3 linked regions of the Silvibacterium dinghuense genome follow. The protein of the gene in region 3 interacts with the protein of the main gene of each other region in a pairwise test. Links are inferred from orthologs where the notes say so. Each region holds a gene or a part of one and is shown on either strand. Other genes may lie near its edges. The genes, in order: dnaX, ESZ00_RS18250 and dnaE.

Region 1 (7,071 bases), on a different replicon or contig from region 3:
TCTTCGGGTTGTGGATGAATCCCCCCGCTCCGTCCGAGATGCGGTTGGTGTTGTCGAGCGGCGATGCCACGCCGGCAAAGGCGCTGCGGCTCGAAGAACTGCCGTCATCGGTCTTCACCGGAGCTTTCGCACTCTCCGGCGCATTGGCCTCGGCCGCAGCTTTTTTTGAGATCGCTTCAGGGAACGGGTTGTCTGCCGCCGTGCTCGGCTTCTTTGCGGCGGCATCCGGCGTCTGTGCCGGAGTGTTTGCGGACTGCGAGGAGGAGGACGTGCTCTGTTGATCCTGATTCTGCTGTTGCGCAAACGCTGACGAGCCCAGAGCTACCCCCAGCAACGCGGACCACAGCACGCCATCACGGATTCGCAGGCATGGATTCATTTCTCTTCTCATCCTCTTTCAGTTTAGACCTTTGTCCTCTGCAAAGGGCTGTATACTCGGCCCAGAATCACCATGCCGCTGATCATCCGCTCTTCCTCTATCCATGCCGCCGGATGCTACACCACCGAGCCGATCCGCAGGCGCACCCGCATCGTCGAGTACACCGGCCCACGCATTTCCAAAGACCGCGCCGACGAAAAGTACGAGAACTCGCCGACCACCTATCTTTTCGGCCTGGGCAAAGGAGAAACCGTCATCGACGGCTTTGGCCTGGCCATGTTTATCAACCACTCCTGCGATCCCAACTGTGAGACGAAGGAAGTGAGGGGGCGCGTCTACATCTTCGCCCTCCGCGACATCGCCTCCGGCGAAGAGCTCACCTACGACTACAACCTCTACGATGGTGATGAGGACGAAGCTTACTGCAACTGCGGCGCACCCACCTGCCGCAAGTCCATGTATTCCCACGAAGAGCTCAGCCGTCGTGCCCGCGCCGCCAAGCGGGCGGCGGCGAAGAACAACGCTTCGGTTTAGGAATAGGGGATAGAACCCCGGGTGCCCCATGTCTCGCTTTTGAGACATGGGGTTTTCTCTGATCGAGGGGAAGAAACACATCCCGCGACCGAAGAGATCTTTGGAGCACCAGGCAACCGCCTACACCCTATTCCCTGTCTGTCTTCCCCATTCTCACAATCGGCAGCGTTAAACCATCCCCCAATTCCAGCTCTATCCGCCCTGTTTCTTCATATCCCCAGCGCCGATAGAGCGGCACCCCGGTCAGCGTCGCTCCCATCTCGAAACGCCGAAAGCCTTCCGCGCGCGCCGCATCCTCGCAATACTGCAGAAGAAGTGATCCAATGCCCTGCCTCGCCCAATCCGGATGGACGAAAAACGCCCGGATACGCGCCGCATCCACCGCCGGATCGAGCAGGCTCGCATCCCGGTCCGGACGGCGATCCGCGCCGAAGAGCGTCTGACGCCGGCTCCAGCCTCCGCACGCCGCCATCACCTCCGGCTGCGCCTGCGGGGAGACGACAAAATATGTCCGGTCGGCGATAAGCTGCGAATCCACGCCAAGATGCACCCCCACCGCCGCATCGCGCTGCGCCTGGGAGTAATCCCCGGCCTGCAACCCATGGACAGAAGCCTCGATCAGCGCCTTGAGCGCCGGAGCATCTGCTTCCGTGGCCACGCGAATCGCAAACCCTTTGTCGCTCTTCTTCTCCATTGCGTCCTCTTTCCCTGCTCCGTCCGGCGTTGCTTCCTCAGCCCCGCCCGATACAATGAACCGTTACCTTTTTCCCGATGGCTTATCAGGTTCTAGCGCGCAAATACCGCCCCCAGCGATTCTCTGACGTCGCCGGGCAGGATCACGTCACCCGTACCCTGCTCAATGCCCTGTCGCAGGGACGCATTGCCCATGGCTATATTTTCTCGGGTCACCGCGGCATCGGCAAAACCACCATCGCCCGCATCCTGGCCATGGCACTCAACTGCCGCCGCGAAATCGGCTCGCCGGAGCGCCCGACGCCGGAGCCTTGCTCTACCTGCGAGTCCTGCACCGAGATTCGCCAGGGCAACGCCGTGGACGTGATCGAAATCGACGCCGCCACCAATCGCGGCATCGATGAAATCCGCGAGCTGCGCGACGCCGCCCGCTATCGGCCCGCCCGCGACCGCTACAAGATCTACATTCTCGACGAGGCGCACCAGATCACCGATGCCGCCTTCAACGCGCTGCTCAAAACCCTCGAGGAGCCGCCCGACCACATCGTCTTCATGATGGCGACAACGCAGCCGGAAGACATCCCACAGACCATCCGCTCGCGCTGCCAGCACTTCAGCTTCCACGCCGTCCGCTTCGACGATATTCTCGAGCAGCTCCGTGCCATCTCCGTGCACGAAGAGGTTGGCGTAGAGGATGCCGCGCTGGCGTTGCTTGCCGAAGCCGGCGACGGCTCCATGCGCGACGCACTCTCCATCATGGACCAGGCCATCGCCTCGGCCCCCGTTATCGACGGCCGCCCGCAGCTCGATGCCGCGCAGATTCGCGAGCTGATGGGCTCGGTCCCCAACACCATCTTTGAAGGTTTTCTCGAAGCCATCGCCGAAGGCCGCACCGCCGCGCTCATCGAAGAGCTGAATCGCCTGCTCAACGCCGGCAACAGCCCTGCGCAGATCGCCCGCCAGTTCGTCCGCTACCTGCGCAACACGCTCATGGCTCGCATCGACGGCGAGCAGTCCGAACTGCTGCAGATCTCCGCCGACGAGCGCGCCCGCGCCGCTCGCTCCGCGCTGCTCTTCTCCGAGGAAGACCTCACCCGCTTCCTGCAGATCACGCTGCGCACCTTCGACGAGCTCAACTATCGGCAGGAACAGCGGTTTCACCTCGAGCTCGGACTCATCAAGCTGGTGCATCTCACCCGCCTGCTGCCGGTCGAGGAATTCCTCAGCAAACTGCCGCCCGCAGGCTCCACAGCAAGCCTTCCGCGCACCGCGGCCGCCGCGCGGCCGGCTCCTGCAGCTCCGAGGCCCGCAACTCCGGCACCAGCCCCTGCGCTGCGCCCAACGGCTCCTCAACCGGCGGCGGCACGACCGGAAGAGCCGGCTCGCCCCGCTTTCTCACCCTTTGAAGCAGACCGCTCGCGGAAAATGACGAGTGACGCCGGCTCCGGACCTTCTATCGAAGCTCCCAGCCAGCCTGTCATCGCATCGCAGGTCCGGCCTATCGCGGAACCACCCGCGCGGCCGATTCTCGATGCCCCCCCCGAGCCGGTCATGGCACCTGCGCCGGCACCGGTCAGCAACATCGCCGCCGTCCTGCCCGATCCGGAGCCCGAACCGCTCACAGCTGCCCCCATCGAAGCCCTGCGCCCCACATTGGAAACGCGTCCGGAGCCGGTCGCCGTGAGCACGGTTGCCGCAGCTCCCGAACCTTTCGCCGTTGCGCTTCAGGAGGAAGACGAGCCCGGCCGCGCCCCTGTCGGCAAAGCGGAAGTAGAGTCCCCTCTGACCAATGGAGCCCTTGCCCTGGCGCAGGAACCGTCTTCCTCAGTAGACATGGCCCTTATTCAGGACACGGTCTGCTCCGCGCTCGACGCCCAGGGACACAGCACCGCATCCGTGCTGCTCTCCTCCGGCCAGTGGCGTGAAAAAGGCGACACCATCGAGGTCGAAGTCGGCATCAAGAAGACAATGCTTGGCCTCACCATGAATGCCGAAGCAGAAAAGATCTGTAAAGCCGCGCTTCGCGCCATCGGCATCAACCACAAGCTGACCTTTATCCACGGCGAGGCGAAGGCGCCCGGCTCCGGCCCACGCCCCGCATCCACGGCCTCGGCCGCAAGGGGCAGCATCCAGTCCATCGCTCTCGAGAACCCGCTCGTCAAACGGGCGCAGGAACTCTTCAACGCAGAGGTGCGCAGCGTCCTTGACCTGCGCCCAGGAAAGTAAAAGAGGCAAAACGCAGTGAACCCCTTCAAGCTCCAGGAAATGCTTGGCCAGGCCAAGGAAATGCAGGAACAGATGCAGCAGAAGCTTGCCCAGTCCGTGGTCGAAGGCTCCTCGGGCGGCGGAGCCGTGACTGTCCGCATGAACGGCAAGAAAGAAGTCCTCAAACTCTCCATCGACCCCTCTGCCGTCGCCGGACTGGGCAGCGCAGCCGATATCGAGATGCTCGAAGACCTCATCACCGCCGCCTTCAACGAGGCCGGCCGCAAGGCCGAAGAGATTCTCAAATCCAGTATGTCGGGCATGCTCGGCGGTCTCAATCTTCCTCCTGGACTTTTCTGATCGCCACTTCCGCCCGGAAACGCATCTATCTGCCCAGAGAGTGTGCGCACGAGAGAGCTGAAGCCGATGACGACACGACGCCACTTCCTCATCCAGACCGCGATTACCACCGGAGGCCTTGCCTTCGCGGCGTCGCGCGCATGGCCGCAGCAATCCGGAGCAGGCCATCCGCCGGCCAATCCGGCAGCGAACACCGGAGCCGCGGCTGCCGGCCTTATCGCCACCATGCGTACCAACGCGCGCACCACACCGATTCACAGCACCCGCCTCACTGACACGATCTACCTGCTGCAGGGCGTAGGCGGCAACATGCTCGTGCACCTCGGCCCGGATGGCAAGCTGCTCGTGGACTCCGGCATCGCCACCGCCACGCCCCAGCTCAAGGAACAGCTCGCAAAGTTCGATCCGCATCCGCTACGCCTGCTCGTCAATACGCACTGGCACTTCGACCACACCGACGGCAACGCCGCCATGCACGATGCGGGAGCCTTCATCCTCGCGCATGAGAACACCCGGGTACGGCTCTCCTCCGCACAGCGCGTAGAGATTCTCAACACGACATTTCCCCCCGCGCCCAACAGTGCTCTTCCCCAGGAGACCTTCGGGGATCGCGAAACGCTCTACTTCGACAACGAGCCCATCGACCTCGTCCACGCTCCGAATGCCCACACGGACTCGGATATCTTTCTCCACTTCCGTAACAGCAACGTCGTCCAGACCGGCGACCTCTGGTTCAACGGCATGTACCCGCTCATCGATGCCAATAGCGGCGGCTCCATCAACGGCATGATCCGCGGCGTCGATCAGCTTCTCCAGATCGTGGACGAGAAGACGAAGATCATCCCCGGTCACGGCGCGCCGGGTGATCAGTCCGCGCTCTCCGCATATCGCGACATGCTCGCCACCGTTGCCAATCGCATTGAAAAGCTCAAACTCGCCGGCCAGTCGCTCGCGCAGGTCATTGCCCAGCATCCGACTGCCGATCTCGACGCCACCTGGAACAAAGGCATGATGACGCCAGAAATGTTCGTCACCGTGGTCTACAACACGCTTTAAGCGCACCCGCGCAGAGAAACTGAAAACGATGTCCGACGCAACAGCCAGCAAGAAGGAAGAAGTCAGCGCGCCGCGCCTCTGGGTGAACCTCGCCCGTGCCTACGGTGCTCTTGCCGCCTTTGTTCAAAGTGCGGTGGAAAAGGAAGGCCTCGGACTTACCGACTTCATGGTTTTGGAGGTCCTTCTGCACAAGGGGCCCATGACCATCTCGCAGATCGGCTCCCGCGTGCTGCTCGCCGCTCCGTCGATGACTGCCGCCATCGACCGGCTCGAGCGCGAAGGCTACGTCGAACGCAGAAACTCCGAAGAAGACCGCCGCATCCGCCGCATCGAACTCACAGGAAAAGGCCGCGGCTTCATCCAGAAGCTTTTCCGCCGCCACAGCGAAGAGCTCGAAGAGGTCATGAACGTGTTAAGCACCACGGAAAAGACCCGCCTGCGCGCCTCGCTGAAGAAAGTAGGGTTCAGCGCACAGGCAGCAACGGAACGGATTCGCGCACAGGCAAAGTAACGGGCATCCCACGTCTCGCATGTGAGACGTTGACAACAAACTACACCCTATCCCTGTACCCTGCCTCCAGAAACTCCTGCGCCAAACCAATCTCGGCAGCCGACACCGTGTGCGAACGCCCAGGAAAACGCTGCGCCGTGACCGCCGCGCCCATCTCACTGAGCACCGCGGCCGACTCTTCCACCCGGCTCCACGGCACATGCGGGTCGGGATCGCCGCTCAGCAGCAGAGCAGGCGTCCCGGCAAGCGATCCCGCATGACGCAGATCACTGCCCGGCTCGCCGATCAGGCCTCCAGTGAAGGCGATCAGTCCCGCATACCGCGCCGGATGGCTGGCGACAAACTCTGTCGCCAGGCACGCACCCTGCGAAAAGCCCGCAATCACAATCCGGTCCTCGCCGATGCCGCCGCGCTTCACTTCCTCGACGATAGCTGCCAATTTCTCCAGAGCGGAGGAAAGCCACGGCTCATTCTGCGCCCGCGGGGCAAGAAACGAATAGGGATACCAGGTGTGATTCGCTGCCTGCGGCGCAATCATCGCCAGCGACGCTTTTCCTATCGCCGCCCCCAGTCCCAGAATATCTTCGGCGCTCGCGCCCCTGCCATGCAGCAGAATCAGCGCGCCCTTCGCCGAAGCGAGCCGCGCGCCGGCGGTCAACACCGGCGCGCCTCCATGCCATGTCTGCGTGCTCACGCCCGCACCTCCTTCGCTGTTCCGAGCTTGATTGCCGGCAGCCGCTGCTCGATCTCCTCGCGATGCTTCTCCAGCCACTCCGGCAGCTTCAACGTCTGCCCCAGCGTCTCCACCGGCTCATCCGACAGGAAGCCCGGCGGGTCCGTCGCCAGCTCGAAGAGCACACCACCCGGCTCGCGGAAATAGATCGAGTGGAAGTACGTGCGGTCGAGCACCGGCGTCACGTTGTAGTCCCGGGCTAACTCGCCGCGCCATACCAGCTCATCCTCGTCATCGCGCGTCCGAAAGGCGATGTGGTGCACCGTCCCTGCACCCATGTGTCCATAGTTCGCATTCGGATCACGCTTCAGATCGATATGCCGTCCCAGCGCATGGCCTGGCGCAGTAAACCGCACCCGGTCGCCCTCTGTTGCCGCCTTCGCAAATCCCATTTGCTCCAGCAGACGGCTCGTGGCTTCCAGGTTCCGCTCCAGCAGAGTCACGCCGAAGAAGCCGCGCAGCGCATGCTCTGCCGGAACATCCGCGTCGCGTGAGGCTCTCGCTTCCGGCGCTTCGGGGTCCTCCACGATCTCGATCCTCATGCCATCCGGATCGGGAAAGACCAGCACGCCGCTGCCGAAGCGCGTCTCTTCCTCAAAG
Region 2 (6,875 bases), on a different replicon or contig from region 3:
CGTACCGAACTGCGTCTCCGAACGCCCTATCCCGCACATCGCAGATAAAGGAAACCGATGAGCCAGACCGTCCAACAGCCCACGCTTGCCAGCTCCCCGGACCGGGAACACGAAATCGCCACCAAACTCGACCGCCTGTTTTCCCTCCTCGAAGAGCGGAAGCTGGATGCCGTGCTCCTGAGCCGGCACGAAAATCTGGCCTGGATCACCGCCGGACAGTTCGAAGCCCGCGTAGCCCAGGGCTCGGAGACCGCGGTCGGCTCTCTGCTGATCACCCGCGAAGGCGGCAAGTATTGTGTCACCTCGGAAAATGAAGCGCCCCGCCTCGAAGCCGAAGAGCTCGGCGGTCTCGGCTACGAGCTGGCAACCTATCCCTGGTGGGGCTCGCCGGCCGAAGTGCTGAAGAAGCTGGCCGGCAGCCGCCTGGGTGCGGATACCGCACGGCCCGACGCGGAGCTCCTGAACCTGACCGGCCTGCGCGCACCGCTGCTCGAGCCGGAGATCGCCCGTTTCCGCCAGCTGGGCGAGGAAACCGCCGAGGCGACGGTCGAGGTCCTCGAAGACCTGGAGCCGGGCGTGACCGAGTACGAGATGGCCGCGCAGGTCTCGTTCGAACTGCTCGCCCGCGGCATTACGCCGACGGTGCTGCTGATGGGCGTCGACGAGCGTATCTATCGCTACAAGCACGCTGTGCCCCGCGCCGGCGTGCTGGAGCGCTACGGCATGCTCAACCTTTGTGCGCGCCGGCATGGCCTGATCCTTTCCATCACCCGCTTCGTGCACTTCGGCCAGCCTCCGGCCGAGCTGCTGGCCAACTACGAGCACGTAGCCCGGATCAACGCCGCGCTGCATCATGCCACGCGCGAGGGAGTGACCTCGGCCGAACTCTTCTCCACCGCGGCCAAAGCCTATGCAGCCGCCGGAGCGCCGGATGACATCCGTCTCCATCACCAGGGAGGCCCCTGCGGCTACGTCGCGCGCGAATGGGTCATCACGCCCGAAGGCAAGGAGCGGGTCACGCTGCCGCAGGCCTATGCGTATAACCCCAGCCTGCGCGGCGCCAAGGTAGAGGACACGGTCATCGTGACCGGAAACGGTGTCGAGGTGCTCACCGCGACGCCGACGCTGCCCGTCATTGAAACCGAACTTGACGGCACCCTCTACCGGGCGTCGAATGTGCTGGTGAAATAAGCCCGGCAGGCCATCCGGTCTGCCCATATCGAACTGGACAGCGCCACGGTGCTGTCCAGAGGAGCGAGAGAGAATGCGGGTATTTGCTTCGCTGTGCCGCCGCGCTGCCGTTGCGGCTCTTTGCGTCACCGTGACCGCGCCGTTTGCCTCGGCGCAGGCCACGCAGTATGCCGATCAGCCACCGCTCCTGGTGGGGGCGGCGTGGTATCCCGAGCAGTGGCCCGCATCGCAGTGGGAGCCGGATCTCGAGCGCATGGAAGCCGCGCATATCCATCTCGTACGCGTCGGCGAATTTGCCTGGAGCTCCATGGAGCCACGCGAAGGCGAGTATCACTTCGAATGGCTGGAGAAGGCCATCGCGCTGGCGGCGAAACACCACATCTGCGTGATCCTCGGCACACCGACCGCCGCGCCTCCCGCATGGCTCACGCAGAAGTATCCTGAGACGCTGCGTGTCGACAACTGGGGCCGCCGCGACGAACATGGCAACCGCCAGCAGTTCTCCTTTGCCAGCACCAAGTACCGGGAACTGGGCTTCAAGATCGCCGAGGAGATGGCCACGCGCTTCGGTCATAATCCGGATGTCGTCGGCTGGCAGCTCGACAACGAACTGGCCGCCGATTCCTTCGATCCGGACGCCATCGCGCAGTGGCATGCGTATCTCAAGACAAAGTACGGCACCATCGACAATCTGAACAAGCACTGGGCGACCGCGTACTGGAGCCAGTCGTACAACGATTTCGACCAGATTCCGGCCCACAACTCGGATGAGAACCCGGCGCTGCTCCTGGAGTGGAAGCACTTCGTCAGCGAGACGTGGAAGAGCTATTCGGAGAACCAGATCCGCGCCATCCGTCCACATGCCGACAAGCGCCAGTTCATCACGACCAACACCATGGGCTGGTTCGACGGCTTCGATTCGTACATTGAGCATTCGGTGCTCGACATCGCCGCCTGGGACGACTACATCAGCACCGATGTGCTCGACCCTTATGACAACGGCCTGCGCCACGACCTGACGCGCGGCTACAAGCAGAAGAACTTCTGGGTGATGGAGACCGAACCGGCCTTCGTCAACTGGCGTCCGACCAACAACGCGCTCGACAAGGGACAGACCCGCGACCTGGCCTGGCAGGCCATCGGCCACGGCTCCGATGCGGTGGAGTACTGGCAATGGCGTGCCGCGCCAAATGGGCAGGAGGAATACCACGGCGTGCTGGTCGGTATCGACGGCAAGCCGGTACCGGTCTATGACGAGGTCAAACAGGTCGGCGAGGAATTCGAGAAGACGGGCAAGGCGCTCGCCGGCACCTCACCCCACTCCGAGGTCGCGCTTATCAACGACTTCGACAGCCGCTGGGCCATCGACTTCCAGCGCCACAGCGCAAAGTTCTCGCCCACCGCGGAGATGACGGCCTTCTATCGCCCGCTGCGGGATGGCGCACAGGCTGTGGACGTCATCAGCGCGCATGCGCCGCTCGATCAGTACAAGCTGGTCGTCGCTCCGGCATTGAACGTGCTGCCGCAGGATGTGGGCGATCACCTGCTCGCGTACGTGAAGCAGGGTGGCCATCTGGTGCTGGGTCCGCGCTCAGGCATGAAGGACGGCTACGATGCGCTGAATCCTCAGCGCCAGCCGGGTCCGCTGGCCGATGCGCTGGGGGCGAACGTCTCGCAGTTCTACGCGCTCGACAAGCCGGTACCGGTGGAAGGCGACGCAGGCACAGGCGAGGCAGAGATCTGGGCTGAAACCATCGCCGTGGCCTCATCGGAGACCAAGGTGCTGATGCGCTATGGCGCGAGCAACGGATGGCTCGACGGCCAGCCCGCTGTGGTCGCGCGGCAGGTGGGCAAGGGCACCATCACCTACATCGGCGCATGGCTCGAGCAGCCGCTGCTCGACAAGCTGACGGCCTCGATCCTCGATGACGCGGGCATCAAGCCGCTCATTCCGGGCGTGCCCGAGGGCGTCGAAGTCTGCGAGCGCTCCGGCGACGGCAAGCGCGTGCTCATCTTCATCAACCACACCACGGATACGCAGCAGGTGAGCCTGCCTACCGGCATGCGCGACCTGCTCCACGGAGGCAACACCTCGTCCGTGAGCCTCGAAAAATATGGTGTAGCCGTTCTCGCACAATAACGACAGCTCTAAACAGAAAACGCCGGAGGCAAATGCCTCCGGCGTTTTCATTTGTAACAGCAAAGATTACTTAAGAGAGCGGATCAGCTCGCAGGCACGCTCGAGATCATGCTCGCGCTTGGCAAAGCAGAAGCGGAGCAGATTCTCACCCCGGCCCTCGGTGAAGAACGCCGTACCCGCCACGGCGGCAACCTTCGTCTCCCGCAGCAGATTACGAGCCTTCTCGCGAGCCGTCTCACCCGGCAGGCGGGAAACATCGGCCAGCACATAGTAGGCACCGGCAGGCACCGCCGGAGTCAGGCCGACATCGGTCAGCGCCGCGCAGAGCTGATCGCGCTTGAGCTGATACTCACTCGAAAGACTCTCGTAAAAGGTACGCGGAAGCTCCATGAGTCCGGCAGCCGCACCATATTGGAAGGGCGACGGAGCACACACGTATGTCAGGTCATGGAAATAGCCAATCGCGCCCGTCCAGCGCTTGTCCGCTGCCAGATAGCCGATACGCCAGCCGGTAATGCTGAAGGTCTTCGAGAGTCCGGAGATGGTGATGGTGCGCTCGCGCATGCCGGGCAGCGTGGCCGGACTGATGTGCTCCGTGCCGTCGAAGACGAAGTACTCGTAGATCTCGTCGGTAAAGACGAAGAGATCGTGCTCGATGGCCAGTTCGGCAATGGCCTCGAGCTCCTTACGCGAAAAGACCTTGCCGCAGGGGTTCGACGGCGTGTTCACGAGAATGGCGCGCGTCTTCGGCGTGATCGAGGCACGCAGCCGGTCGAGATCGAGCTCCCAGGTGTGCATCGCCAGCGGCACAGCCACCGGCTTGATGCGCAGCGAGAGCAGCGTATTCAGGTGATAGCCATAGAACGGCTCGAAAAGGATGACCTCATCCCCAGGATCGAGCAGCGCCAGCGCCGCCGCATAAAGGCCGCCGGTCGCTCCGGAGGTGACCAGCACCTCGGCTTCGGGATCCACCTGCATCCCGTTGTCGCGGGCGAGCTTCCTGGCAATAGCCTGGCGCAGCGGCGCCACGCCGTCGAGGCGCGTGTAGATGTTGTAGCCGTCGTGGATCGCTTCGATCGCGCGCGCGACCACCGGTGAGGGCACCTCGGTGTCGCAGATCCCCTGCGCAAGGTTCACGCCGCCGAGGCGGTCACACTCGACGCTCATCGAGCGAATCTCGGACTGGACGACGTGGGGAGCAATCTGGCTGAGGTGCAGTTTCGTGGTCGCGGTAGCCATAAGGAATGCATCCATGATGGCACTCTGCGAAACGGGAATCCACCGAAAAGGCGCCCGGAGTGGACCATGCCTTTCCCCTGCACTATCCTTCAAGGAAAAATGAGCCCTAAGAAAAATGAGCCGGGAGTTCACAGGATGAAGAAGCGTCGGGGTATCTCCGCAGGTGCGGCTGCATGGCTGCTGGGAGCCATGCTGGTATCACTCGCAGGCACCGCCCGGGCGCAGGAGCAGCTCGTCTGGTCGGACGAATTCAACGGCCCGGCGCAAAGCCTGCCCGATCCGCAGAACTGGACCTTCGACACCGGGGCAAACCGCTGGGGCAACCACGAGCTTGAGACCTACTGCGGATGGAAGTCCGACGCAGCTCCCTGCAATCCAGCCAGCCCGAATGCCTATGTCGGCGGCGACGGTTATCTGCACATCGTCGCGCATTCGCTCGGCGGAGGCATCTACACCTCGGCACGGCTCAAGACACAGGGGCTGAAGAGCTTTCTCTATGGCCGCATCGAGGCACGCATCAAGATGCCTGCTGGCCAGGGGCTCTGGCCGGCCTTCTGGATGCTCGGCGACGATATCGACCGCGTGCAATGGCCGGCCTGCGGCGAAATTGACATTATGGAGAGCGTAGGTAAGACACCGACCATCAATTATGGCTCGATTCATGGACTCGGCTTCACCGGCACTTCCATCACCAGCATGTATCCGCTGCCGGGCGGCGCGAAGTTTGCCGATGATTTCCATACCTTCGGCATCCTGTGGTCGCCGAAAGAGGTCCGCTTCTATGTGGACGATCCATCCAGGCCCTACGCTATCGATACTCCGGCCGACCTGAAGGCCGGCGGCATCTGGCCTTTCGATTCGAGGCGCTTCTTCCTGCTGCTGAATCTTGCCGTAGGCGGCGACTGGCCCGGCGCTCCGGATCGCACCAGCATATTTCCTCAGGAAATGCTGGTGGACTATGTGCGGGTCTATTCGCTCGTACCGGCGCACTAAAACGTGTTAGTAAATGCGGGGACATACAGTCTTACCCGGAAATACCGATAACAACGCTTTCGTCGGAAGCAGTTGCAGAGCGGCCATATCTCGAAGCTGCTTTCTTCCAGTGGCGTTTTCCTCAAGAAAACGCCACCCTGCACAAGGCCAGAAATGGCATGGATACTCTGCAACAGCTCTAATTGCCTCTTATTCCTTTCATCCTTTGCTCCATGACCCATTGCCGCGTCTGCCGCGCCGCGATGCGGCGGTCGGGATAGGCCGGCTCGGATGAAAGATAGGTAATGCGCGCGCGAATTCCGCGACGGCCAAGAGCAAAAAGCAAATGCGGGCCAAAGGTAATATCGCCGAAATAACAAAGTTCGGCCTCGGTCGCATCGTCTGCATGATAGGCAATGGCTGCAGCGGTGATCGGCTCTTCCGCCTTCAGCGCAGCCTCGAAGAGCGCCGGGAAGAAAGGAAGTACATGGCTGCCGTCGGTGCTTGTGCCTTCCGGAAAGAGCACAACAGGAAGCCCGGCAGCAAAGGCTTCGCGCATCCGGGTAGAAACCGAGGCGAGCACCGAACTCTGCCCACGCTCGACAAAGATCGTTCCGCCACATGCGGCCAATAATCCGAACAGCGGCCAGCTACGCACTTCGGATTTAGAGACAAAAACACACGGTCCGAGCGTGGCGAAGAACAGAATATCCAGATAACTCAGGTGATTGGAGACAACAAGGCCACGCTGTGGCGCTGTGCCCTCGGCTACAACCTGCATGCCCAGCCGCGAAGTGACCCGCCGGCAGGATGCATGCAGCCAGAGAGCACGCTCGATCCGGCTGATTCTGCCGCCACACCGCATCCAGAGCAGAGCAAACCGCAGCAGAAGTTCAAGCAGCGTCAGGAGGAGACGCACCGCCCGCACAGCGGCCCGCACACGTACCCTGCTTTCTGCGATCAGGCTCCTGCGCCGAGGAAGCGATTGCGAGCCGCCGAGCTCAGATTCTCGAGGTCCAGCAGCGTCAAGAAGTCGATCGTGCGAAATTCCCTGTCCCATGCCGGTGTGCTGCCGATCCTTGCTCCTACGCCAATGTACGCCCTGAGGAGGCGAGGTACTTTCTCCTGTATCTCACTCTGGAGCACTGCGGGAGGAAGTTCATAGTCCGCGCGCGGCAGTGTACGGAAAGAGTCCGGTACCAGAAAGGGAGAAAGCTGTTCATACACAGACCAGCCGGCAAGCGGGTCTTCGGAGTTCAGTGAAGAGCAACCGATGAGATAGCGCAAACCATGATTGCGCGCATAAAGTGCAATGCCGCGCCAGAGAAGGTTC
Region 3 (8,126 bases):
CGCGCCAATTCAGTCTTGGTCCATGCAGCGGGGACGGTTTCAACGCCGGAAGTAAGGTGCGGTGCAGTGCCTTGAGCGTGATCAGTCATAAATACAGTTGCGGCATTGCCGGAAAATTCACCGGCTCGCGTCGCTCTCCCGATTGTAGAGATGCCGGCGGTGCAATACAAACCCGCCGGCCCCTTATGCATGTCATCCCCTTAATCCAGGATCTGCACCACGCCCCGGCCCAGCAGCGCTTCCGTGCGATCGATAAACCCACGGTCCGCCGCAATGGCAAAGCCTGCCGGCTCCATGATGACGCAGTATTCGCCCTTTTGCTCCAGGCTCAGCATCAGCTTGCCTGGTCCCGGAGCGGCCTCCAGCAGTACCTTCAGCTCTTCGAGTGTCGCCTCGCTCGCCCGCTCCAGCGGCACCTTCAAGCGGATGTTCAGCGGCAGCTTCACCTTCACATCCTCGAGCGGCTGAATCGATGCAATCGCAATCTTCGGTGCCGCATCTTCTTCCGCCCGGATATTGCCCTTGATCAGAACCGGCACTTCAATCTTCAGGCTCTCGGCCAGCCGCGCATAATCCTTCGGAAAACAGATGATATCGATCTTGCCGACTGTATCCTCGAGCGAGGCCGCCGCATACAGTTCGCCCGAGCGCTTCGACTTGGCTACCTTCAACCCAACAATCACGCCCGCCACAGCCACATCCGGCTCCTGCGGCTGTCCGCGCCGCGGAGGCGCTGAGGACTGCTTCATTTCGAGCGCGGCAGCCGTATCCACCACGCCGGAAACATTCCGCAGCTTGTCCGCATACTTGTCGAGAGGATGCCCCGAGACAAAGAAGCCCAGTACTTCCTTCTCCGACTGCAGACGCTGATTCTCATCCCAGTCGGCGACATTGGGCAGATCATCCACTGCCGCTGCCGCCGGATGATCATCAAAAATGCCGAACAGTCCATGCTGTCCCGATGCCATGTCCCGCTGCGACTTCTGCGCCTGTTCGATGGCCTTGTCCGTCGCTGCAATCAGCTGGGAACGACGTCCGAACGAATCCAGCGCGCCCGCCTTGATCAGCGATTCCAGCACACGCTTGTTGATCAGCCGCAGGTCGATCTTTTCGCAGAACTCCCAGTATGACGAGAAGCTCTTGCCTGTCTCTGTTAGCTCGCTGCGCGCAGCCAGAATCGAATCGATCGCATTGCGGCCCACATTCTTGATCGCAGTCAGCCCGAAACGGATTGCATTACCGTGCGGCGTGAAGTCCGCGTCCGAGAAGAGCACATCCGGCGGTTCCACCGGGATCTCCATCTCGCGGCATTCCTTGATGTACTTCACCACGTTTTCCGGCTTCGAAATTTCCGACGTCAGCAGCGCAGCCATAAATTCGACCGGATAATGTGTCTTCAGATATGCAGTCTGATACGCCAGCAGCGCATAGGCTGCCGAGTGCGATTTATTGAAGCCGTATCCCGCAAACTGCTCCATCAGATCGAAGATGCGGACAATCTTGTCCTTCGGAAAGCTCTTCTCAAGTGCGCCGGAAACGAAGCGGTCGCGCTGCTTCGCCATCTCAGCCGGATCCTTCTTACCCATCGCGCGGCGCAGAAGATCGGCTTCGCCCAGCGAATAGCCGGCGAGCACGTTGGCGATCTGCATCACCTGCTCCTGGTAGACGATGACGCCCAGCGTCTCCTTGAGAATGGTTTCCAGCGGAGGCAGTTCGTACTCCACCTTGCGCCGTCCCCACTTGCGCTCGATGAAGTCGTCGATCATGCCGCCCTGAATCGGGCCAGGACGGTAAAGCGCATTGAGAGCCGTCAGGTCCTCCACTGACGTCGGCTTATACCGGCGCAGCACGTCGCGCATGCCGCCCGATTCAAACTGGAAGACGCCTGATGTCAGAGCACGGTGATAAACCTTTTCGTAAGTCTCCTGGTCGTCGAGCGGAATCGTCTCAAGATCCAGCGTCACATCGCGGTTCTTCTTGATGAGCCTTAGACAATCATGGATGACCGTCAACGTGGTGAGCCCGAGGAAGTCCATCTTCAGCAGGCCCATCTTTTCGACCGCCTTCATGTCATAGGCGGTCACAATTTCATCGTTCTTGCTGCGGCTTAGCGGCACCAGGTCTGTCAGCGGACGAGGAGCAATCACGACGCCGGCCGCGTGCACACCGGCACCGCGCACCAGCCCCTCGAGCTTGAGCGCCGTGTCGATCAGCTCACGAATCTGCGGGTTGCCGTCATAGGCCTCCTGCAGCGGCGGCGAGTCCTTCAGTGCCTGCTCGATGGTTACGCCGATCGTCGCCGGAATCAGCTTCGCGATGCGATCCACGTCGCCATACGGCATGTCGAGCGCACGGCCTACGTCCTTGATCGAGGCCTTGGCCGCCATCGTATTGAAGGTGATGATCTGCGCCACCTGCTCGCGCCCATATTTGCGCGTGACATACTCGATCACCTCGCCGCGCCGGTTCATATCGAAGTCGATATCGATATCCGGCATCGAAACGCGCTCGGGATTCAAAAAGCGCTCGAAGAGCAGCTCATTCTGCAGCGGATCGATATTCGTGATCTCCATCACGTATCCGACCAGCGATCCCGCCGCCGAACCACGCCCTGGGCCGACAGGGATATCGTGCTCGCGCGCATAGCGGATAAAGTCCCAGACAATAAGGAAATAGCCCGGAAACTTCATCTGCTTGATGATGGAAATTTCGCGCTCCAGACGCGCCTCGTAAGCCTCGATCGGATGCCGCAACAGCCCGCGGCTCTGCAGATGGCGAACCGCCGTATCCAGACGCTTGCGGAAACCCTCGCGGCACACCTGCTCGAAGTAGCTGTCGATCGTATGCCCGTCCGGAACGGCAAACTCCGGGAAGGGATTATCTACCTTGCTCAGCTTCAGATTGCAGCGCTCGGCGAACTGCATCGTCCGGCTCACTACCTCCGGTGCATGCGAGAAGACCTTCTCCATCTCCGCCGCGGTCTTGACGAAGAACTGATCGGAATCGAACTTGAAGCGCTTCGGATCGTGGATCGAACCCGCAGTCTGCACGCACAGCAGCACCTCGTGCGCATGCGAATCATCCTCGCAGAGATAGTGGCTGTCATTGGTCGCGACGAGCGGGATGTTCAGCTCTTTTTCAATCCGGAACAGATCGGCATGAATCTTCTTTTCCAGCTCCAGCCCCTGGTCCTGGATCTCGAGGAAAAAATTCCCCTTCCCGAAGATGTCCTGGTACTGTGCCGCGGTCGTGCGGGCAGCGTTGTAATTCCCTGCCAGCAGGTTCTCCGATAGCTCACCGGAAAGACACCCCGAAAATCCAATCAGCCCGCTCGCATGCTCGGCCAGATACTTCTTGCTGATACGCGGCTTGCGATAGAAGCCGTGCAGCGAAGCCTCCGAGGTGATGCGAACCAGGTTGCGGTAGCCTTCTTCGTTTTCGGCCAGCACCAGCAGGTGGTTGTAATCGTCGCCCTGCGGATCGGCGCGATGGTCTTCTTTTTTGCAGACGTAGAGTTCGCAGCCCAGAATCGGCTTGATGCCGCGCTTCTTCGCGGCTTCAAAGAAGTGCACCGCGCCATAGATGTTGCCGTGGTCCGTGATTGCGACTGCTGACTGCCCGATATCGGCAACACGGTTGACCAGCTTTTCTACGTCGCAGGCTCCATCGAGGAGGGAGTAATCGGTATGGATATGCAGGTGCGTGAATTCAGCCATGATTCTTCCTCGATTCTATTCCTCATGGCTCGCCGTATCCGCATAGGCATTGCATGTTACGGCTGAGGAAAACCCGGTACAAAATCTCAGTCACGCACAGGCTCTTCTGTAGACGCGCCCTGCCCATCGGCAGGCAGCCACAGGGTAAAAATAGCGCCGCCGCCGGGCCGGTTGCCCATCGTCACCCCGCCGCCATGCGCGATCATGATGGCCTTCACAATCGCCAACCCCATGCCAGTGCCCGATGTACCCGGCTTCTGGTTTCGCCCCCGGAAAAACTTGTCGAAAATATACGGCTGATCCGCCTCATCGATTCCGGGCCCCCGGTCTTCGAGGCTCACCATCAGCCGGTAGTCCTCAACGCGTGCCCAGATGCGCAGGGATGAGGCATCCGGCGAATAACGTGCCGCATTTTCGATCAGATGCCGCAGCACCCGCCGCACCAACTCGCGATCCAGCAGCACCCGCGGCAGGTTATCCGGAATCTCCACTGTGACTGCGCGGTTGCCCAGCGGGCCGCGCGCCTCTTCAAGCGCCATCGCCACCAGATCGGCAATTTTCTCGGGCTTCGGCTTTACCTGAATACCCTGCGCATCCAGCTGGGCCATCTCCACGGCACGGCCGATCAGCAGGTCCAGCCGCGCCGACTCCTCTTCGATCACCGCGTACATTTCCGAACGCCCTTCGTTCGGCAGATTCGGGTGGCTGAGCAGTGTCGATGCCGCCGCGCGGATCGAGGTCAGCGGCGTACGCAGATCGTGTGTCACAGAATCGAGCAGCGCCGAACGCAGCCGTTCGCTCTCGCGTGCAGCCTCCACGTGCGTACTTTGTTCGATGGTGGCCGCGCGCTCCAGTGCAATGGCCACCAGCGCGCCGATAGCCTCGAGCTGTACATGCGAAGCGCTGCTGCCCAGCACGGCCAGAGCCCCCACCGAGCGCATGCCGAACATCAGCGGCACCACCTGCGCGCCATCAATCGCGCGCGCCCCCGTCTCGAGTGCCAGGGCCGCTTTGCGCAACTCCGCTGCCGGAAGCAGCACAGCCTCAGGGTCCGAGTAGTGTGCCGCGTCATGATCCCGCACATAAAGCGCCACGGCCCGAAAACCAAAAATCGTCGCCGCAATCGACGGTGCCTGTCTTGCCAGCGAACGGAAATCATCCTGCAGCATCAATTGCTGACTGAAGCCGTAGAGCTGCTCCACTTCCTGCCGCCGCGCCTCCGAGATACGCGTCTGCTGCCGAGCCGTATCCGAGAGATGACTCACCAGGATGCCCACAGAGAGAAACGCGCCCAGGGCAATCCAGTTCTGCGGATCGTGAATCGTGAAGGTCCCGATCGGAGGCAGAAAGTAGAAGTTATAGAGCAGCGCGCACAACACCGAGAGATAGATCGAATGAACGATTCGGAAGCGTGATGCAGTCAACAGCACCAGCACCAGGAAGGTGAGTGCCGCGGTGGTCTGGTTGATTTCTGCAAGGTAGCGGCAAACCAGCGCCACAGCCACCGCCGCTGCGGTGATGCCCAGGAACGAAACCAGCTCACGGCGCACGCTCTGTCGATCCATACTCGCGTCGATGATACAGTCAGGAACGATGGGCCCCAAGCGGCGCCCTGGTAAAACCATGGCTGAACGAGTTCTTGTCGTCGACGACGAAGCGCAGATCACTCGCGTACTGCGCACCGCACTCTCCGCACAAAACTATGATGTCCGCACCGCAAACGACCCCGAAGAGGCACTGCATCTCTTCGAAGAGTGGGCGCCGGACCTGATCATCACCGATCTCATGATGCCCGGCATGACCGGCGTCGAGCTCTGCCGCGCCATCCGCACCCGCAGCAAGGTGCCTATCCTCGTGCTTTCGGTCCGCGAACAGGAACGCTCCAAAGTCGAAGCGCTCGATGCCGGAGCGGATGACTATGTCACCAAGCCCTTCAGCATCCAGGAACTGATGGCCCGCGTCCGCGCGCACCTGCGCCGCGCCCCGGAACGAGTCACCGATGCCCCCGTCACGGTCGGTGACTTTATCGTCGACATCGCGGCCCACGCAGTCACCGTTGCAGGCCGCTCTGTGCACCTCACCCCCAAGGAATTCGACCTGCTGCTGCTCTTCGCCCGCAATGCCGGCAAGGTGCTCACCCACCGCGCACTGCTGACTGCCGTCTGGGGTGCGCAATCTGCGCAACAGCCTGAATACCTGCGCGTATTTGTCGGCCAGCTGCGCAAGAAACTGCAAGGGGATAGCGGCAAGGAATACATTCAGACCGAGCCCTGGGTGGGCTATCGCTTCCTCCCTGACGGAGGCACCGAATAGCACCCATTACGACTTCCTTATAAATCCCTTACGAGGTGCTTAGCGTCCTGCTTGTTTACTGAGTTTTAGTCGATGATCTCAGTATGACAACCCTGCGTGACACCTCGAAGTTTCTGATTCTGATCGGTCTGCTCCTCCTGGCATTGCCTCTCGTCGCACAAGGCTCTGCGGCGTCCAATTCGCAGCAGCCTCCAGCAAATGACGGCGAAGTGCAGCAGCTGCGCGATACCGTCAAGCTTCTTGAGCAGCGCGTCAGCGCGCTCGAAGCTGAGATCGGTCGGCAATCCCACGCCGACTCGGCCACTGCCACCACAGAAGCCTCGAGCCTGACCGCGGCCACCAAGGAACTTTCCCCCACCCCGCCGTCCGCAACGCTTCCCGCGCCGGCTTCGCCCCCGGCAGCCGCGGTATCGATCCTCCCCACGCAGCTTCCCGGCGGCGCCACGCTCGGGTATGACATCGACGGCTACTACGAGTACGACTTCAACCATCCCATCGGCCGCGTCGACTACCTCCGTGCCTACGATGTCCTGAGCAACGCCTTCAGTCTGAACCAGGCCGGAATCGTCTTCGACCTCGATCCCGATGTCTCCCATGGCCGCCGCTACGGCGCGCGCCTCGACCTGCAGTTCGGCCAGGCGACTGAAACCAGCCAGGGCAACCCTGAAAATGAACCCCGCCCCGATATCTACCGGAATATTTTCCAGGCTTATGGCACCTATGTCGTCCCCGTCGGTTCGGGTCTAAATGTGGACTTCGGCAAGTGGGCCAGCTCGCTGGGCGCCGAAGGCAATTACACCAAGGACCAGCTGAACTACACCCGGTCTTTCTTCTTCAACTATCTGCCCTTCTATCACATGGGCATACGCACTTCGTACAAGGTCAACAGCTGGCTTACCGCCAACTACTGGATCGTGAACGGCACCAACCAGACCGAGCCCACGAACTCCTTCAAGGACGAGCTCTTCGGCTTCAACCTTCAACCCGCAAAGAGCGTCGCCTGGACGATCAACTATTACCTCGGGCAAGACCATCCCGACGTAACTACATCCACCGGCTGCACCACGCCGGTACAACCCGGCCTCTGCTTCACTCCGATCTCACCGGCGCCCGACGGCAAGCTTCATATCTTCGACAGCTATGCCACCTGGACCGTGAACCCGCGCCTCTCATTCACCGGCGAAGGCGACTACGTCATCGAACGCGAGTGGGCCAACGCCGCTCCCGGCGAATCTTCCGCGCCCTCGCATGTGGATGGCGGCGCCGCCTATGTGCATTTCCAATGGACGCCCCGCACCGCGCTCACCGCACGCACGGAATATCTCTCCGACCGTGGCGGTCTCTTCAGCGGCACGACGCAGGCGCTCAAGGAAGGCACCTTCACCTACGAATACAAGCTTGCTGACAATCTGCTGGCACGCATGGAATACCGTCGCGACTGGACAAACGTGCCTTTCTTTTTAACCGACAAAACAGGACTGCTCTCCGATCACCAGACCACCGCCACGCTCGGCCTTGTCTGGTGGTACGGAGGACGGCAAGGCGCCTGGTAACAAGCCCTCGTACTACGCAAGGAGCAATTGTGCTGGACATACTTATGCTCGTCATCACCGCGGCCTTCTTCATTGTGGCCCTGCTCTATCTCGCCGCCTGCGAGCGGCTAAGGTAGCCCCTGAGGAAACCATGGATATCACTACCCTGATCGTTGTCCTGCTCACCATTGCGCTGCTGGTGTATCTGGTCTTTGCGCTGCTTTCCCCGGAGAAATTCTGAAATGACCGCGAATGGATGGCTGCAGATTCTTCTGCTGCTCGCTGCAGTTGTAATACTGATGCGCCCTCTTGGCCTTTACATGGCTGCTGTATTCGAAGGGCGTAAAACCTTCCTCGATCCCGTCATCCGCCCCGTCGAGATGCTGGTCTACCGACTCTGCGGCGTCAAGCACGAGGAAGAGATGAACTGGCGTGAATACGGCACAGCCGTCATGCTCTTCAGCTTCGTCTCCATGCTGCTGACCTATGCCATCCAGCGGCTCCAGCATATCCTCCCCTGGAACCCGCAGGGTCTGCCCGGCGTCGAGCAGGCCCTGGCCTGGAA

The links.
Region 1: the proteins of dnaE (region 3) and dnaX interact in binary tests that used the Escherichia coli proteins (3 or more experiments, as listed by UniProt). The link is inferred for Silvibacterium dinghuense from one-to-one orthologs.
Region 2: the proteins of dnaE (region 3) and ESZ00_RS18250 interact in binary tests that used the Escherichia coli proteins (3 or more experiments, as listed by UniProt). The link is inferred for Silvibacterium dinghuense from one-to-one orthologs.

The regions. Positions count from the first base shown.
Region 1 is NZ_SDMK01000001.1:6,609-13,679, forward strand. The notes cover bases 1,265-4,258. They hold dnaX (DNA polymerase III subunit gamma/tau), read left to right. Parts: upstream 1,265-1,684; coding sequence 1,685-3,832; downstream 3,833-4,258. Other genes in these bases: ESZ00_RS00055 (GNAT family N-acetyltransferase), read right to left, coding at 1,265-1,607; ESZ00_RS00065 (YbaB/EbfC family nucleoid-associated protein), read left to right, coding at 3,848-4,171; ESZ00_RS00070 (MBL fold metallo-hydrolase), read left to right, coding at 4,238-4,258. Outside these bases: ESZ00_RS00045 (tetratricopeptide repeat protein), read right to left, coding at 1-379; ESZ00_RS00050 (SET domain-containing protein), read left to right, coding at 452-913; more of ESZ00_RS00055, read right to left, coding at 1,041-1,264; more of ESZ00_RS00070, read left to right, coding at 4,259-5,227; ESZ00_RS00075 (MarR family winged helix-turn-helix transcriptional regulator), read left to right, coding at 5,256-5,738; ESZ00_RS00080 (alpha/beta hydrolase), read right to left, coding at 5,779-6,432; ESZ00_RS00085 (ring-cleaving dioxygenase), read right to left, coding at 6,429-7,071. UniProt on the Escherichia coli protein: Part of the beta sliding clamp loading complex, which hydrolyzes ATP to load the beta clamp onto primed DNA to form the DNA replication pre-initiation complex.
Region 2 is NZ_SDMK01000005.1:106,508-113,382, forward strand. What follows is about bases 2,485-5,282. They hold ESZ00_RS18250 (pyridoxal phosphate-dependent aminotransferase), read right to left. Parts: upstream 4,571-5,282; coding sequence 3,398-4,570; downstream 2,485-3,397. Other genes in these bases: ESZ00_RS18245 (beta-galactosidase), read left to right, coding at 2,485-3,331; ESZ00_RS18255 (glycoside hydrolase family 16 protein), read left to right, coding at 4,706-5,282. In the rest of the region: ESZ00_RS18240 (M24 family metallopeptidase), read left to right, coding at 58-1,191; more of ESZ00_RS18245, read left to right, coding at 1,265-2,484; more of ESZ00_RS18255, read left to right, coding at 5,283-5,563; ESZ00_RS18260 (lysophospholipid acyltransferase family protein), read right to left, coding at 5,742-6,482; ESZ00_RS18265 (GNAT family N-acetyltransferase), read right to left, coding at 6,503-6,875. UniProt on the Escherichia coli protein: Shows aminotransferase activity with methionine and histidine as substrates, and to a lesser extent also with phenylalanine.
Region 3 is NZ_SDMK01000002.1:562,492-570,617, forward strand. Bases 1-4,049 are described here. They hold dnaE (DNA polymerase III subunit alpha), read right to left. Parts: upstream 3,717-4,049; coding sequence 201-3,716; downstream 1-200. Other genes in these bases: ESZ00_RS11540 (acetyl-CoA carboxylase carboxyltransferase subunit alpha), read right to left, coding at 1-89; ESZ00_RS11550 (sensor histidine kinase), read right to left, coding at 3,803-4,049. Outside these bases: more of ESZ00_RS11550, read right to left, coding at 4,050-5,281; ESZ00_RS11555 (response regulator transcription factor), read left to right, coding at 5,340-6,029; ESZ00_RS11560 (outer membrane beta-barrel protein), read left to right, coding at 6,113-7,582; kdpF (K(+)-transporting ATPase subunit F), read left to right, coding at 7,713-7,802; potassium-transporting ATPase subunit KdpA, read left to right, coding at 7,804-8,126. UniProt on the Escherichia coli protein: DNA polymerase III is a complex, multichain enzyme responsible for most of the replicative synthesis in bacteria. This DNA polymerase also exhibits 3' to 5' exonuclease activity. The alpha chain is the DNA polymerase catalytic subunit.